4 regions of the Pseudomonas lurida genome follow, and region 1 is predicted to be linked to each of the others. Evidence: predicted binding sites of a transcription regulator. Region 1 holds the regulator's gene; each other region holds the start of a gene.
The links. Region 1 encodes FliA, which starts transcription of late flagellar genes. Its sites were predicted from a motif close to CTAAAGTTTNNNNNNNNNNNGCCGNTAA; they were not measured.
Positions count from the first base shown of each region.

Region 2: a site for FliA is predicted at 2,502-2,529, ahead of ATH90_RS00730 (methyl-accepting chemotaxis protein). Genes of this name have one in related genera too.
Region 3: a site for FliA is predicted at 1,585-1,612, ahead of ATH90_RS14665 (methyl-accepting chemotaxis protein). Genes of this name have one in related genera too.
Region 4: a site for FliA is predicted at 2,502-2,529, ahead of flgM (flagellar biosynthesis anti-sigma factor FlgM). Genes of this name have one in related genera too.

Region 1 is NZ_PDJB01000001.1:4,492,497-4,496,707, forward strand. Features, by position in the region: gene ATH90_RS20260 (chemotaxis protein CheA) at 1-834, opposite strand, end outside; gene ATH90_RS20265 (protein phosphatase CheZ) at 846-1,634, opposite strand; gene ATH90_RS20270 (chemotaxis response regulator CheY) at 1,653-2,027, opposite strand; gene fliA (RNA polymerase sigma factor FliA) at 2,196-2,936, opposite strand; gene fleN (flagellar synthesis regulator FleN) at 2,933-3,766, opposite strand; gene flhF (flagellar biosynthesis GTPase FlhF) at 3,872-4,211, opposite strand, start outside.
Region 2 is NZ_PDJB01000001.1:149,010-153,220, reverse strand. Features, by position in the region: gene ATH90_RS00735 (SRPBCC family protein) at 15-476, shown strand; gene ATH90_RS00730 (methyl-accepting chemotaxis protein) at 508-2,388, opposite strand; gene ATH90_RS00725 (sigma-70 family RNA polymerase sigma factor) at 2,668-3,183, shown strand; gene ATH90_RS00720 (FecR domain-containing protein) at 3,180-4,160, shown strand.
Region 3 is NZ_PDJB01000001.1:3,261,464-3,265,674, reverse strand. Features, by position in the region: gene ATH90_RS14665 (methyl-accepting chemotaxis protein) at 1-1,557, opposite strand, end outside; gene ATH90_RS14660 (OsmC domain/YcaO domain-containing protein) at 1,721-3,919, shown strand; gene ATH90_RS14655 (cystathionine gamma-synthase) at 4,040-4,211, opposite strand, start outside.
Region 4 is NZ_PDJB01000001.1:4,829,515-4,833,725, forward strand. Features, by position in the region: gene cheR (protein-glutamate O-methyltransferase CheR) at 1-602, opposite strand, end outside; gene ATH90_RS21860 (chemotaxis protein CheV) at 646-1,578, opposite strand; gene flgA (flagellar basal body P-ring formation chaperone FlgA) at 1,661-2,425, shown strand; gene flgM (flagellar biosynthesis anti-sigma factor FlgM) at 2,567-2,890, shown strand; gene ATH90_RS21875 (flagella synthesis protein FlgN) at 2,939-3,409, shown strand; gene ATH90_RS21880 (flagellar brake protein) at 3,506-4,211, shown strand, end outside.

The DNA.
Region 1 (4,211 bases):
GAACTCCTGATCGGAGATCAAGCCATCGCCAGCAGGTGCGGCACTGGCGGCAGGCGCTGCGGCGGTGGCGGCGACTGCCGGCAAGGCGTCGGCCACAAAGGTGCCCTTGCCGTGCAGTTGGTCGAGCAACGCTTCGAATTCATCGTCGGTGATATCGGTGCTGGCACTGCCAGTGGCGGCAGGCGCCTCAGGCGCAGCGACCGGTGCCACGGCGTCAGCCGCGAACTGGCCTTTGCCATGCAACTGGTCAAGCAGGGACTCGAACTCGGCGTCGGTAATGTCTTCGCTGGTCGGTGCGGCAACAGGCGCAGCGGGTGCTTCAGCCTCGGCCTTCACCGCACTGAGCGAGTTGAGCAGTTGTTCGAACTCGCTGTCCGTCACATCCGCTTCGGGCTCTGCCACCGGTTCCGGCGCAGCTTCAGCCACCGGCGCAGCCGATAAGTCGGCAGGCTCTGCGTAGCGCGCCAGGGCGGCTAGCAGCTCCGGCGTGGCCGCAGTGATCGGGGCACGTTCGCGGACTTCGCCGAACATGCCGTTGACCGCGTCCAGTGCTTCGAGAATCACGTCCATCAACTCCGAGTCAACGTGCCGCTCACCCTTGCGCAGGATGTCGAACACGTTCTCGGCGATGTGGCAGCACTCCACCAGCTCATGGAGCTGGAGGAAGCCGGCGCCCCCTTTTACAGTGTGAAAACCGCGAAAAATTGCATTGAGCAGGTTCGCATCATCCGGGCGGCTTTCCAGCTCGACCAGTTGTTCGGACAGTTGCTCTAAAATTTCGCCGGCCTCTACAAGGAAATCCTGAAGGATTTCTTCATCGGCGCCGAAGCTCATGTGGGTGCTCCTTAGAAGCCTAAACTGGATAACAGGTCATCTACGTCATCCTGACCTGACACAACGTCTTCACGTTTATCGGCATGAATCTGCGGACCTTCACCCTTGGCGAGATGTTTTTGTGGATCTTTTTCCGAGAGGATCGCTTCGCGGTCATGTTCAATGCCGGCAAAACGGTCAACCTGGCCTGCCATAAGCACCAATTTGAGCAAGTTGCTTTCCACTTCGGTGACCAACTGGGTCACACGCTTGATCACCTGACCGGTGAGGTCCTGGTAATCCTGGGCGAGCAGAATGTCGTTGAGGTTGCTGGAAACCGTGCGGTTTTCCTGCTCACTGCGTGACAAGAACCCTTCGACCCGGCGCGCCAGCTCACGAAACTCTTCAGCCCCCACTTCACGGCGCATGAAACGGCCCCAGTCAACGCTGAGGGCCTGGGCTTCAGTGGCCATGCCATTGACCAGAGGCGTGGCGTTTTCCACCAGGTCCATGGTGCGGTTGGCCGCCGCCTCAGTCAGCCTGACCACGTAGGACAGGCGTTCGGTGGCATCCGTGATCTGGGAGATTTCTTCGGCCTGGGGCATGTGCGGGTCAATCTGGAAATTGACGATTGCACTGTGCAGCTCGCGCGTGAGCTTGCCCACTTCCTGGTACAGGCCGCGGTCACGGGTCTGGTTGAGCTCATGGATTAACTGCACCGCGTCGCCGAACTGGCCTCTTTCAAGGCTTTCGACCAATTGGTGAGCATGCTTTTTCAGGGTCGACTCGAAGTCTCCCTGTGACGTTTCTTTATGCTCCATAGCTCCCCCGCGATGGCATTAGCCGTGGATGCGTTCGAAGATTTTTTCGATCTTCTCTTTCAAGGCCAATGCAGTGAATGGCTTGACCACGTAACCGTTAACCCCGGCTTGGGCGGCTTCGATGATCTGCTCACGCTTGGCTTCGGCGGTTACCATCAGCACAGGCAGGCTGCGCAGCTTTTCGTCAGCGCGCACGTGGCGCAGCAAGTCGATACCGGTCATGCCCGGCATGTTCCAGTCTGTTACCAGAAAGTCGATGCTCCCGCTGTTGAGGATCGGAATCGCCGTAATGCCGTCATCCGCCTCGACCGTGTTAGTGAACCCAAGGTCACGCAACAGGTTTTTTATGATCCGCCGCATCGTTGAGAAGTCATCAACGATGAGGATTTTCATGTTCTTGTCCAATTCGACCTCCAAGCAGTCTTAAACGCGCCCAGCACCTGGACGCGCCATTTCAATCAACAGGCATTACACAAAAAGGACTGCCGGGGGCACCACGGGTCGAAACCGCGAAGGCTGGTCGCCCTCGCGGTATCGTCTGCAGTGTCCCCACACTGCCTGTCAGCGCGCTCGCCACTCTCCCAAACGCCCCCGCAAGCGGGCTGCGCACTGGCTGTGCAACTGGCTGACCCGCGACTCGCTGACGCCCAGGACCTCACCGATTTCCTTGAGGTTCAGCTCTTCGTCGTAGTACAGCGCCAACACCAGTCGCTCACGCTCCGGCAAATTGGCAATCGCATCCGCCAACGCCCCCTGGAAACGCTCATCTTCCAGGTCACGCGATGGCTCCATATGAGCACTCGCGCCGTCCTCGTGCAGCCCTTCGTGCTCGCCGTCCTGCAAGAGGTCGTCGAAACTGAACAGGCGGCTGCCCAAGGTATCGTTCAAAATCCCGTAGTAATCGTCGAGACTCAATTGGAGTTCGGCCGCAACTTCGTGATCTTTAGCGTCGCGACCGGTTTTTGCTTCAATTGCGCGAATTGCGTCACTGACCATGCGTGTATTGCGATGTACCGAACGCGGCGCCCAGTCACCTTTACGCACTTCATCGAGCATCGCGCCACGGATACGGATACCCGCATACGTTTCGAAACTCGCGCCCTTGCTCGCGTCGTATTTGGTCGACACTTCGAGCAGGCCGATCATGCCCGCCTGGATCAGGTCTTCGACCTGGACGCTGGCGGGCAGGCGTGCCAGCAAGTGATAGGCGATGCGCTTGACCAGGGGCGCATAGCGCTCGATCAATTCACCCTGGCTGTCACGTGCCGATTTCTTGTAAAGGTTGTAGCCGCTGGCTGTCATAGCACCGGTCCTGCGCTCGTCTGATGCACCAATCGCTCGACGAAAAACTCCAGATGCCCCCGAGGGTTGGCGGGCAACGGCCAGGTATCGACCTTCTGGGCAATAGCCTTGAACGCCAATGCGCATTTGGAACGAGGGAACGCTTCGTAGACTGCACGCTGCTTTTGCACAGCCTTGCGCACACACTCGTCGTAGGGAACTGCGCCGACGTATTGTAAGGCGACATCGAGGAACCGATCCGTGACCTTGGTCAACTTGGCGAACAGGTTGCGTCCTTCCTGCGGGCTCTGGGCCATGTTGGCCAGCACGCGGAAGCGGTTCATGCCGTAGTCACGGTTAAGCAGTTTGATCAGGGCGTAGGCGTCGGTGATCGAGGTGGGTTCATCACAGACCACCAACAAGACTTCCTGCGCGGCGCGCACGAAGCTGACCACGGACTCGCCGATCCCGGCGGCGGTGTCGATCACCAGCACGTCGAGGTTGTCACCGATATCACTGAATGCCTGGATCAGGCCGGCATGCTGCGCCGGGCTCAGGTGCACCATGCTCTGGGTGCCGGAAGCCGCTGGCACGATGCGTATGCCACCGGGGCCCTGCAGCAGCACATCGCGCAGCTCACAGCGGCCTTCGATCACATCGGCAAGGGTGTGTTTGGGCGTCAGCCCCAGCAGAACGTCGACGTTCGCCAGCCCCAGGTCAGCATCCAGCAGCATGACGCGACGGCCAAGCTCTGCCAGGGCCAGGGACAAATTCACTGACACGTTAGTTTTCCCGACGCCACCTTTGCCGCCGGTCACCGCGATCACCTGTACGGGATGCATGCTGCCCATTTTATTTCTTTACCTTGTCTTGCTTAGACGCAGGCTACATGGCTTGGCCGCGTGAATCGCTTGCAGACCATCGATGTAGATACATTTCACGGTGTTCATCCTGACTCAACCCACCCGCTTTGCCGGGCTGTGGTAAAGGTCGGCGAACATATCGGCCATCGCTTCCTCGCTAGGCTCGTCTTGCATTTGCACACTGACTGCACGGCTGACCAACTGATGACGGCGCGGCAGATGCAGATCATCCGGGATCCGCGGGCCGTCGGTCAGGTAGGCGACCGGTAATTCATGACTGATAGCCAGGCTCAGCACCTCGCCCAGGCTCGCGGTTTCATCGAGCTTGGTAAGGATGCAACCGGCCAGGCCACAACGCTTGTAACTATGATAAGCAGCGGTAAGAACCTGTTTCTGGCTGGTGGTTGCAAGCACCAGGTAATTCTTTGACCGG
Region 2 (4,211 bases), 4.3 Mb from region 1:
TTCAGGACAATTTCATGACATCGCTGCAACCCGATACATTGATTCGCAACCCAACCGGCACACCCATAGTGGCCTGTGTCACCGTCAACTGCGACGCCGCTCGTCTGTGGGGTCTGGTGGGTCGCTTTGCAGGCTTTGACGCCTTTATTCCGGCCCTGTCACACGTCGAAATGATGGGTGAGGGCGTGGGCGCCTTGCGCACCAAGTTTTTTCACGATGGTCATCGGGTCGTGGAGCAACTCAATAGCCACGACGACCATGCGATGTGCATGACATGGACCACGATCTACAACACATTGGGCGTGGCTCGATTGTGGGCGGCAATGCGCGTGGAAGCATTTGGATCAGGCGGTGCCAAGGCAACCTGGACGCTGATCGGCGAGGCCGCTGAAATGGCCCCGGCAGCGTTTGAAGAATTCGTGCAAACATTCGCCGACAGCGCACTGGCGAATGTGCGCCAGATGCTTGAACGATAGGAGCGAGGGGCTCGCTCCTATTCATTCAGCTTCAGATCTTGAAACTGTCGACCAGTTGTTTCAAACGGCTGGCCTGTTGGGACAGCGCATCGCAGTCCTTCAACGTTTCGTTGAGGTTGGCCACGCCTTGCTGGTTCAGCAGGTTGATCTGGTTGATGTCGACATTGAGTGTTTCCACCACGGCAGTCTGCTCTTCGGTGGCGGCCGCGACCGATTGGTTCATGCCATCGATCTCGACAATACGCTGCGTCACGCTGATCAATCGCTCACCCGCCTGGTTGGCCACCTCGACGCTCTCTTCGCTGGACGTCTGGCTGGCGTTCATGGTGGTCACCGCTTCACGCGAACCCACTTGCAGCGAAGTGATCATCTTGTGGATCTCCTCAGCCGACTCTTGCGTGCGGTGGGCCAGGTTACGCACTTCATCAGCGACCACGGCAAACCCACGGCCGGCTTCCCCGGCACGCGCGGCTTCGATTGCGGCGTTGAGCGCGAGCAGGTTGGTTTGCTGGGAGATACCTTTGATCACATCAAGGATGTGGCCGATATTGTCGGTGCTGGCGTTCAGGGTCTCGATCTGGGTGCAGGACAGGCTGATCTTTTGCGACAGTTCCGACATCGCCAGGATCGTTTGCTCCACCACCTTGCGCCCATCGTCAGCCTGCTCGCTGGCACCACTGGCGTGCTGCGAAGCATCGGCAGCATTACGCGCGATTTCCTGAGTGGCGGCACCCAGTTCGTTGATCGCGGCGGCCACGCTGTTAGTGCGGGCACTCTGCTCGTCAGAGCCGATGATCGAGGCGTTGGACGAGGCCATCACGCGCTGGGACAAATCATGCACTTGGCGTGTTGCCGAGGACACTTCGGAAATGGAGGCGTGGATGCGCTCAACGAATTGGTTGAACGCACTGCCGACCTCGCCGAATTCGTCCTTGCTGGTGACGTCCAGGCGGCGGGTCAGGTCGCCCTCGCCTTGGGCAATGTCCTGCATGGCAGCGCCCATGGTGGTCAGGGGTCGCAGCAATACTTGGATCAACAGACTCAAGAGCACCGCAATCGCCACCACGGCGATCACCATGGCAATCAACGCTGAGGTACGGAATTCACCCAGTGGTGCGTAGGCCTTGTCTTTGTCGATCGACAGGCCGATGTACCAATCCGCCCCTGGCAAGCCGCTGATCGGGGTGAAAGACAAGATGCGATCCTGGCCGTTGAGGACCACATCCTGGCTGACCTTCTCGATGCGCACGCTGGTGCCCGGGTAGATGTCCTTCAGGTTTTTCATCACTTGGTCCTGGTCGGGGCTGACGATGACCTGCCCGTCGCCGCTGACCAGGAACGCATGGCCGATGCCGCCAAAGTCCACCGAGTTGATGATCTTCACCAGGGTTTGCAGGCTCAGGTCGCCGCCGACTACGCCCAGCAGTTCGCCGTTCTTTTTCACCGGCAGGGCGATGGTCACGATCTGCCCACCCACCGCAGCCATGTAAGGCGGGGTAAGCATGGTTTTGTCCGCGGCTACGGCTTGCTTGTACCAGGGGCGCTGACGCGGGTCGTAGCCATCGGGCATCTTCGCGTCCGGGCGCTGCGTGAACACGCCGTTGGTCTGGCCGACATAGGTGAACTGGAAATTCGCGGTAAACGCGGGTTGATCGACCAGTCCAGGAAGGTCTGCACCACTGCCCTGATGGGCAACGTTTTGCGCCAGGCTTTCGAGGACCAGAATACGGCCACTGAGCCAGTTCTGCACACTGCTGGCGGTGAGCTCACCGGATTGCTGGATGGAGGAGTCCAGGTTTTGCTTGATGGTGCTGCGCTGCAGGTAGTCGTTGTAAAGCGTGAATAACGCGAAGGCTAGAACCACGACGCCTGACGCGGCCAACAGAATTTTATGACTGAACTTGAGATTCATTTCATCGACTTCTTTTGCCAAAGGGGGGTGAGCGTGCCGAGTGGAACATTCCATGTAACGCGATAGGCGGACTCTCAGGCCGCTCTATTTCGGTGCACGCATGGCTCGTCAGGCTTTCGGCCAAACCTTGGCAAATCTTAGAAATTTGTGAGACTCGTCCTCTTTTTACGTAGGAAACCGACCGGCGGTAAGTGCCTACGATTCAGAGTTGCAAATTCTTTCAGGCTTCCAGACAATGCGACTAATTATCATTTGTGACGTCTGGCCGAGCCCGTGTGCATGCGATCCTCTGAGTACTCGCCGTGTGAAAGTGTTGTGCAGACGCTTTACAGCACTCATCACAACTGGCTGAACGCGTGGCTGCGCAGTCGCCTGGGCAATGCCGCCGATGCAGCTGACCTGGCACAAGACACCTTTGTGCGCCTGCTGCAAAAGACCGAACGCTTCGAACTCAAGGCGCCTCGCGCTTTTTTGCGCACCATCGCGCGGGGCTTGGTGATCGATCACTGGCGACGTGAAGAAATTGAACGCGCTTATCTCGAGTCCATCGCCCACCTGCCCGAGGCACTGGCTCCCAGCGCAGAGGCGCGCGCATTGGTGCTGGAGTTGCTGGAAGACATTTCCCGTCTTTTGGACGGACTCAAGCCTAAGGTGCGCAGGGCATTTCTGTTGGCCCAGTGCGACGGGCTGGCGTACAAACAGATCGCCCAGCAAATGGGCGTGTCACTGCGATCGGTGGAGCGCTATATCTGCGAGGCGCTCTATCACTGCTACGTTCTGCGCTATCAAACATGACGCCGTTGGATGATGCCACGCGCGCAGGTCCCGACCCCCAAGTGGTCAAGCAGGCCATCAGTTGGATGCTGCGTTTGCGTAACAACCGGGCTAACCGGCGGCTACAGGCACAATGTGAAGACTGGCGCGAAGCCCACCATGACCACGAGTTGGCCTGGCAGCGGGTTCAAGCATTGCAACAAGAATTGAGTGGCCAGTTGGCGGCAGTTCCCGGCGCGCGACTGACGCTGGAGAACAGCGCCCAGGGCTTGGGGCGGCGACAGGCGTTGAAGTTGCTGTCCGGTGTGATGCTGGTGAGCTCGGCGGCCTGGATAAGCCGCGACCTGATCGGCTGGCAACGCTGGACCAGCGATCTTGCGACCGCCACCGGTGAGCGGCGCAGCGTGCAATTGCCGGATGGCACCCGCCTGCAACTCAACACTGACAGCGCAGTCGACCTGGACTTCAACCCACAGCAGCGCCTGATTACGCTGGTGCGCGGAGAAATCCTGGTGACGTGCGGTGCCGCGTCGGCGCCCTTATTGGTTAAAACACGCCATGGCTTGCTTGAAGGTATCGACGGACGTTTCGCTGTGCGTCAGGACAGCGACTGCACGCGCTTGAGCGTGCTCAGCGGTAACGTGGCGATCCACACACCGCACGGGGCGGATGGGCTATCGCTTCAGGTCCACGCAGGGGAAAACTACCTCGTGCGTCAGACCCAAGCCACCCTCGCGGCCCCGTTGAACATGGATGTCGGCGCATGGGCCGATGGGCTGATCGTTACTCGGGGCATGCGACTTGCGGATTTCCTTTCGGAAGTAGGGCGTTATCGGCATGGTTATCTGGGCTGCTCCGCAGACATCGCAGACTTGCGGCTGTCAGGGGTTTTTCGCCTGGAGGACACCGACACATTGCTGGCCATCCTGCCGCAGACATTACCCGTACAGGTGCGCTATCGCACGCGCTGGTGGGTAAGCCTGGAGCGGTCGGCCTGATTTTTTCATATTTTTCACCCGATATTTCTGGCGGCTTTTCTCCGTGAGCCC
Region 3 (4,211 bases), 1.2 Mb from region 1:
GAAGCGCTCGACCAATGCGTATTGGGTGGCCGCGGTGTTCGTCAGTTCCTTGCTCAGGTCCGTGGATTGATGGGCTTGCAGCGAGGTCTGGTCGGCCAGTTCGGCGATGGTGGTGATGTTGCGGCTGATCTCCTCGGCCACCGCGCTCTGTTCCTCGGTGGCAGCGGCGATCTGGGTGGTCATGTCGGTGATGTGGGACACGGCCTCGCTGATGCCAACCAGCGCCTGGTCAGCTTCGAGTACCCAGGCCACGCCTTCCCGGGCCTGGCGCTGGCCGTGCTCCATGCTTTGCACCGCGTTGTTTGACGATGCCTGCAGCTGGGTAATCAGCGCGTGGATCTGGGTGGTGGACTGAGAGGTCCGCTGGGCCAGTTGGCGCACTTCGTCGGCGACCACTGCAAAGCCACGGCCTTGCTCGCCCGCACGCGCCGCTTCGATGGCGGCGTTGAGGGCCAGCAGGTTGGTCTGGTCGGCAATGCCCTTGATCACATCCACTACGCTGCCGATTTCGTCACTGTCCCGTGCCAGCTGCGCCACGGTCACACCGGTTTCGCTGACCACGGTGGACAAGCGTTCGATTGCCTCGCGGGTATCTCGCGCTACCTCACGCCCGCGTCCGGTCAGCACATTGGCTTGCTGGGTGGCGTCGGCGGTGCGCTGTACGTGGCTGGCGACTTCCTGGGTAGTCGCGGCCATCTGGTTGACGGCGGCCGAGACCTGTTCGGTTTCGACGCGCTGACGGTCCAGGCCCTTGGAACTGGCGGTGGCCAATTGATCGGACTGCCCGGCCAGCGCACTCAGTTGTTCGGCACTGTCCTGCAAGCGGGTGAGGCACGTCTTCAGGCGTGCGGCCTGGCTGAGGAACGCCGTTTCCAAACGTGCCTGGGGCCCGCGCGCATCGCTGTACATCTGCGCAATCAGGGCGTCCGAGGTCGAAGGCTCGACACCTTGCAACAGGCGCAACGTGCTGCCCTGACGCCAGCGTGAGCAGAGTATGCCCACGGGCACCGCAACGGCCACGGCCACCGCAATGGCCACCGGCGCAGTGAGGAACAGCCCGGCCAGGCTACCGGCAAGTCCGGTTGCTACATAGGGGACGCAGCTGACGGCGGCTGGCAGCCAGGCATCCTGGCGCGGCACGCCGGGCTTGCCTTGGCTGATACGACGGTAAAGGGCCTGGGCACGGCGGATTTCATCGGCTGTGGGCTTGACCCGCACCGATTCGAATCCGACCACCTTGCTGCCTTCGAAGATCGGTGTGACGTAGGCGTTGACCCAGTAGTGGTCGCCGTTTTTGGAGCGGTTTTTCACGATGCCCATCCAGGGCAGTCCCTGCTTGAGCGCACTCCACATGTGCGCAAAAACGGCGGGCGGCACATCAGGGTGACGCACAATGTTCTGCGGTGCCCCAATCAGATCCGCACGTTCAAAGCCGCTGATATCGACAAAGGCGTCGTTGCAGTAAGTGATGACCCCTCGGACATCGGTGGCGGAGATGAGTTTTTGCGAAGGCGCGAGGGAAATCTCACGCTGTGTTACAGGCTGGTTATTGCGCATTCCGACTACTCCCTGGTTGCCCTCAGTCCATCGGCGCCAATCGCGAAAAGGTTAATTTACAATGGATAATTCGCCCGCCACTGGTCAAAAGCCTGAAACTTCCCGGTGAAAAACCTCATAATAGCGGCCATTTTTGTTTAGCCCGTTATTCTGGTGTGCCCCCATGGAAATCAAGGTCAACTTTCTCGACAACCTCCGGCTTGAAGCCAAGTTCGATGACTTCACGGTGATTGCCGACCAGCCCATTCGCTATAAAGGCGATGGCTCGGCACCGGGGCCATTCGATTATTTCCTGGCATCGTCGGCCTTGTGCGCGGCGTACTTCGTGAAGTTGTATTGCCAGACCCGCAATATCCCCACCGACAATATTCGCTTGTCGCAGAACAATATCGTCGACCCGGAAAACCGCTATAACCAGATCTTCAAGATCCAGGTGGAATTACCGGCGGATATCTCTGATAAGGACCGCCAGGGCATCCTGCGTTCCATCGACCGCTGCACGGTCAAGAAAGTGGTGCAGGCCGGCCCTGAGTTTGTCATCGAAGAAGTCGAGAACCTGGATGCGGATGCCCAGGCATTGTTGATGCCCGGCTCGACTTCCGAAGGCGGCACCTACATTGCCGGCAAAGACCTGCCACTGGAACAGACCATCGCCAACATGTCCGGCATCCTGGCCGGCCTGGGCATGAAGATCGAGATCGCTTCGTGGCGCAATATCGTGCCTAACGTCTGGTCCCTGCATATCCGCGACGCACATTCGCCGATGTGTTTTACCAATGGCAAGGGCGCGACCAAAGAGGGCGCCTTGGCGTCGGCGTTGGGCGAGTTTATTGAGCGACTCAACTGTAACTTCTTCTACAACGACCAGTTCTGGGGTGAGGAATTGGCGAACGCGCCGTTCGTGCACTACCCGGACGAGCGCTGGTTCCAGCCCGGCCCCAACGACGAGCTGCCCAGCGAAATCCTCGATGCCTACTGCCTGAAGGTCTACAACCGCGAGGGCGAGCTGCGCGGTTCGCACTTGTTCGACACCAACTCCGGCAATGAAGAGCGCGGCATTGTTTCGCTGCCGTTTGTGCGCCAGTCGGACGGTGAGGTGGTGTACTTCCCCTCCAACCTGATTGAAAACCTCTACCTCAGCAACGGCATGAGCGCTGGCAACACCCTGGCCGAAGCCCAGGTACAGTGCCTGTCCGAGATCTTCGAACGCGCCGTGAAGCGTGAAATCATCGAAGGCGAATTCGCCTTGCCGGACGTACCCGCCGAGGTGCTGGCCAAGTACCCAGGCATCCTCGCCGGCATTCAAGGGCTCGAAGCCCAAGGCTTCCCGGTATTGGTGAAAGACGCGTCCCTGGGCGGTGAATTCCCGGTGATGTGCGTGACCTTGATGAACCCGCGCACCGGGGGCGTATTCGCCTCCTTCGGCGCGCACCCAAGCCTGGAAGTGGCACTGGAGCGCAGCCTCACCGAACTGCTGCAAGGCCGCAGTTTCGAAGGCTTGAACGACTTGCCGCAGCCCACATTCGAAGGCCAGGCGGTGACCGAACCGAACAACTTCGTCGAGCACTTCATCGACTCCAGCGGCGTGGTGTCGTGGCGCTTCTTCAGTTCGCAGTCGGATTATGAATTCGTCGAATGGGACTTCACTGGCGAAGGTGCAGACTCCAATGCCCAGGAAGCCGCGACCCTGTTCGGCATTCTTGAAGGCATGGGCAAGGAGTCGTACATGGCGGTGTACGAACACCTCGGTGCCACCGCCTGCCGCATCCTGGTGCCCGACTACTCGGAAATCTACCCGGTGGATGACCTGATCTGGGACAACACCAACAAGGCGCTGTTTTTCCGCGAGGACATCCTCAACCTGCACCGCCTCGACGAGGAAGAGTTGCAGGCGTTGGTCGAGCGTCTGATTGAAAGCGAGCTGGATGACTACACCGATATCACTACCCTGATCGGCATCGAATTCGACGACAACACCGCCTGGGGCCAACTGACCATCCTGGAGTTGAAGCTGCTGATCTTCCTGGCCTTGCAGCAATATGAAGAGGCCAAGGAGTGCGTGGAGATGTTCCTGCAATACAACGACAACACCGCCGAGCGTGGCCTGTTCTACCAGGCAATGAATGCGGTGCTGGAGATGGAGTTGGACGACGACCTGGACCTGGCGGATTACGAAACCAACTTCCGCCGCATGTTTGGCAATGAGCGGATGGATGCGGTGATTGGCTCAGTGAAAGGCGATGTGCGCTTCTATGGCTTGACGCCGACCAGCATGAAGCTGGAAGGGCTGGACCGGCATTTGCGCTTGATCGACAGCTACAAGAAGCTGCATGCGGCCCGTGCCAACGTCACCAGCGCCTGACACAACCCCCTTGTGGGAGCGGGCTTGCTCGCGAAAGCGGTCTATCAGTCAGTCGATGTATTGACTGACCCATCGCCTTCGCGAGCACGCCCGCTGCCACATTTTGCCCGGTGCAGGTCGCTAGATTTTCGCCAGGCCGCGGGCCAGGTCCGCCCTCAGGTCGTCCACGTCCTCGACCCCCACCGACAACCGCACCAACCCATCACCAATCCCCAGCTGTGCTCGTGTCGCTGCCGGGATGCTGGCGTGGGTCATGATCGCCGGGTGCTCGATCAGGCTTTCCACGCCGCCA
Region 4 (4,211 bases), 340 kb from region 1:
TTGAACGAGCGGAATTCCACGCGGTTCTTGATCGGCGCCTTGACCGCCCAACGCCCCGCCCCTTTCGGGTCGAAGTAGCGTTGCAGGCGTTCCTGGGACAAACCACGGCCCAGGGCCAGGCTGTCGTACTCGCCGGTCTTGCAGTTGGTCAGCATGGTGCCAGACAGGTCGGTGGCCACGATTTGCGCCCCAGCCTTCAACTGGCCCATGTTGGTCCGCTCGAACTCATCGATGGACATCGAGATCGAGTACGGCTCCTGCCCCGAAGAGCAGGCGGCCGACCAGATGCGCAGGCGCTGGCCCGGGCTGGCCTTGATGGCTTCCGGCAGCACTTTGTTCTTGAGCACTTCAAAGGGGTAGGTGTCGCGAAACCACAGGGTTTCGTTGGTGGTCATGGCATCGACCACCATCTCCTTGAGCCCGCTGCGCGGCTGTCCCTGCATACGCTGGACCAGCTCGCCCAACGACTTGATGCCCTGCTGCTCCATCAGTTTGTTGAGACGGCTGGATACCAGGTACTGCTTGTTTTCACCGAGCAATATGCCACAGGCTTTTTCCAGGAAGACCCGGAACTGTTCGAAATCCAAATTACCCGTAGACAATGATACCGCCTCTTAAATCGTGTGACCGCCAGGGGAAATGCCCCTAGCCGTGATCTGCTGCCTTGATCCGGTCGACTACCCGGGATGCGAGGTCATCAGGACGGAATTTGGCCAGGAAGTCATCGGCACCGACCTTCTTGACCATCGCCTGATTGAATACACCCGACAACGAAGTATGCAGGATGATATGCAACTTTTGCATGCGTGGGTCGTTGCGAATCTCGGCCGTGAGGGTGTAGCCATCCATTTCCGGCATCTCGATGTCGGAGATCATCATCAAGAATTCTTCTTCCGGCTTCTTGCCCTCGTCCACCAGTTTGCGCAGGTAGTCCAACGCCTGGCGACCATCGTTGAGGGCCACGACTTCCACGCCAACGGTTTGCAGGCAACGGGTCACCTGCTTACGCGCCACCGAGGAGTCATCGACCGTCAATACCCGCAGGGAAATCGCCTTGTGCGCGGTCTCGGCGTCCACCACACCCACGGAAATCGATTCCGAGGTCGGCGCCACTTCGGCGAGGATCTTCTCCACGTCGATGATTTCCACCAACTGGTTATCGACCCGCGTCACTGCCGTGAGGTAGTGATCGCGACCGGTGCCCTTGGGCGGCGGATGGATCTCTTCCCAGTTCATATTGACGATGCGCTCCACCGAGCGCACCAGGAAACCCTGGGTCTTGGTGTTGTACTCGGTAATGATGACGAACGGGTTCTCGCGGTCCTGCAAACCCGCCGAACCGGTGGCCAGGGCCAGGTCAAGAATCGGGATCGTCGCGCCACGGATGTTGGCTACGCCACACACCACCGGACTGGACTTGGGCATGATCGTCAGCTTGGGGCATTGCAGCACTTCCCGCACCTTGAACACGTTGATGCCATATAGCTGCTTGCCATCCAGGCGAAAAAGCAACAACTCCAGGCGATTCTGCCCTACCAGCTGTGTGCGCTGGTTTACTGAATCCATTACTCCTGCCATGCCCAGACTCCTACGCTAAAACCTTTGAGGGTGCGACGCGCACCCAACACTAAACGGCACGAGCTTTGCTATTTATTGATTTATGGATATTAAAACGACAGTTTCCCGACGCCTTCACCTGACCCGGTTGTGCAGATTGCTCTGCGCACCGCTGGCGCTGCTTGCCTTCGGCCTGGGCGCCACGGCCCGTGCAGACAACGTCACCTTGCCTGATCTACTTATCGGCGTCACCCAAGGCTTTCTTGAGTTCACTGTAGAAGATTATCTGGCAACCACCCAGACGCCGGGGCGTTATGAAATCCAGGTCAACCAGTTGGACCCGCGCCTGCGCATGCCGATGTGCGACAAGGAATTGACAGCCACCCTGGAAAGCCCCGCCCAGCCCATCGGCCGCGTGACGGTCAAGGTACGCTGTGATGGCGCCTCGCCCTGGACGGTGTTCGTGCCGGCCCAGGTCAAGCTGTTCCGCGATGTGGTGGTGGTTGCCCGCCCGCTCAAACGCACCGGCATCATCGGTTTCGAAGACGTTGTGCTGCGCGAGCGAGACATCAGCATGATCAGTCAAGGCTACCTGACCTCCCTCGATCAGGCCGTCGGGCAAAAATTGACCCGACCAGTGGTCACTGACCAGGTCATCACGCTGATACATCTGGAGCAGGCGGAGGTGATCCGCAAGGGCGATCAGGTGGTCATTTCCGCCAGCAGCGGTGCGCTGCAGGTCAAAATGCCCGGGGAAGCCTTGTCCAATGGCGGCATGAGCGAACAGATACGGGTAAAGAATCTCAACTCCAACCGGGTGATCAAGGCGCGGGTCACCGCACCGGGTCAAGTGGAGGTGGCTTTATAGACCACTGGTATCAGGCGCCAGCTTTTCCTACACTGTCGGTTGGATGCCGGCCTGTGCAGTTTATTGTCAATCGAGCCTAAAGTTTGTCCGGGTATGGCCGAAAACATGGCAAGCGTCCAAATACCCAGAGGTTTTTTTATCATGGTCATCGATTTCAGTCGTTTGAATAACACCCCGACAACGTCGGCGCCTACGCGTGCTACCGGCACCAAGGACAGCGTAGAAGCCAAGGCCCAGCCACTGCCCGCCAAGGCGGAACAGGCCAGTGCCAGCCAGAGCGGGGAATCCGTACACCTGAGCAATGAGGCTCAACAGTTGCAGAAGGTCACTGACTCGCTGCGCGATCAACCGGTGGTCAATAAAGCCCGTGTGGCCGAGTTGAAACAGGCAATCGCCGATGGCAGCTATAAAGTCGACAGCAACCGTGTAGCCAGCAAGCTGCTTAATTTCGAAGCCGAGCGCTAGGCAAAGGCCTGCGCCGGGCTTTTGGACGCTTAAACCCCAAGGCCAGCCATGCATCACGACGAAAATCTGCTTCAACTGATCATCGATGATCTCGCGCCGACCCAGCAGCTCCTTGAGCTGCTCAGGGAAGAATCCCTGGCCCTCTATGGTCGGGACATGCCTCTGCTGGAAGAAATCCTTGCACGCAAGCAGTCGCTTATTGTCCTGCTGGAACAGCACGGCAAAAAACGCAGCCAGATCCTCGTGAGCCTGGGCCTGCCCGCCGACCATGATGGGTTGGCACAGCTGGCCAGCCATTCCTCGGTCGGCGATCAACTACTGGCCCAGAGCAAAGTACTCAATCAATTGCTCACCCAGTGCCAGGAAGCCAACCTGCTCAACGGTCAGTCGATCCAGCTTCAGCAAGCTACGACCGCCAACCAGTTGCGTATACTTCACGGCGGAGAGCCTCCAGCGCTTTACAACGCTCAGGGTTCCACCTCGCGCCTGGTCAAGCCAAGCACCCGCAGCCAGGCCTGACGCCGGTTTGCAGCGCGACCTATCCAAGGCGCGCCACATACTGGCAGAATGCCTGCTCTTGCGTGTAGTCGTATTTTGTCTGGAGATGGAAGAACCGTGTTCAACGCCCTTAATGCGGAAGATGCCCCGCAGCCACCCAAGGTCCTCACCACCCCTCTGGAAATCGCCAGCACCTTGCGGATGCTGCAAGAAAGCCATGACCCGCTGATCATCACCTTCCACGAACGCAGCCAGCGCTTCCAGAGCTACCTGGTGGATGTCAACCGGGACGGCGGCACACTGGCCCTGGATGAAATGATCCCTCGCGATGGCGAACGCCACCTCGAAAATGGCGAACCTTTCCGCATCGAAGGTTTCCACGACGGTGTGCGCGTTGCGTGGGAAAGCAACGGCAGCCTGAGCATCAGCGAAAAGGACGGCCACCGCATCTACACCGGCAGCCTGCCCGACGAAGTGGTCTACCACCAGCGTCGCAACGCATTCCGCGCTGCGTTGAAGCTGGCGCAGTTGGTCAATATCGAATTGGGTGGCGAGAAGCTCAAGGCCCCGATCAGCGGCAAGCTGCTGGATATTTCCGCTACCGGCTGCAAATTGCGCTTTGAAGGGGATATTTCCGAGCGCCTGCAACTGGGCCAGGTCTACGACCGCTTTATCGCCGCGCTGCCATTCGGCAGCATGACCACCTCGGTCGAACTGCGCTACCTGCACTTCGAAGAGAAGATCAACACCACCTTTGCCGGCGTGCGCTTCCATAACATGAGTGGCCTGGTGCAGCGCCAGGTCGAACGCTTTGTGTACCAAT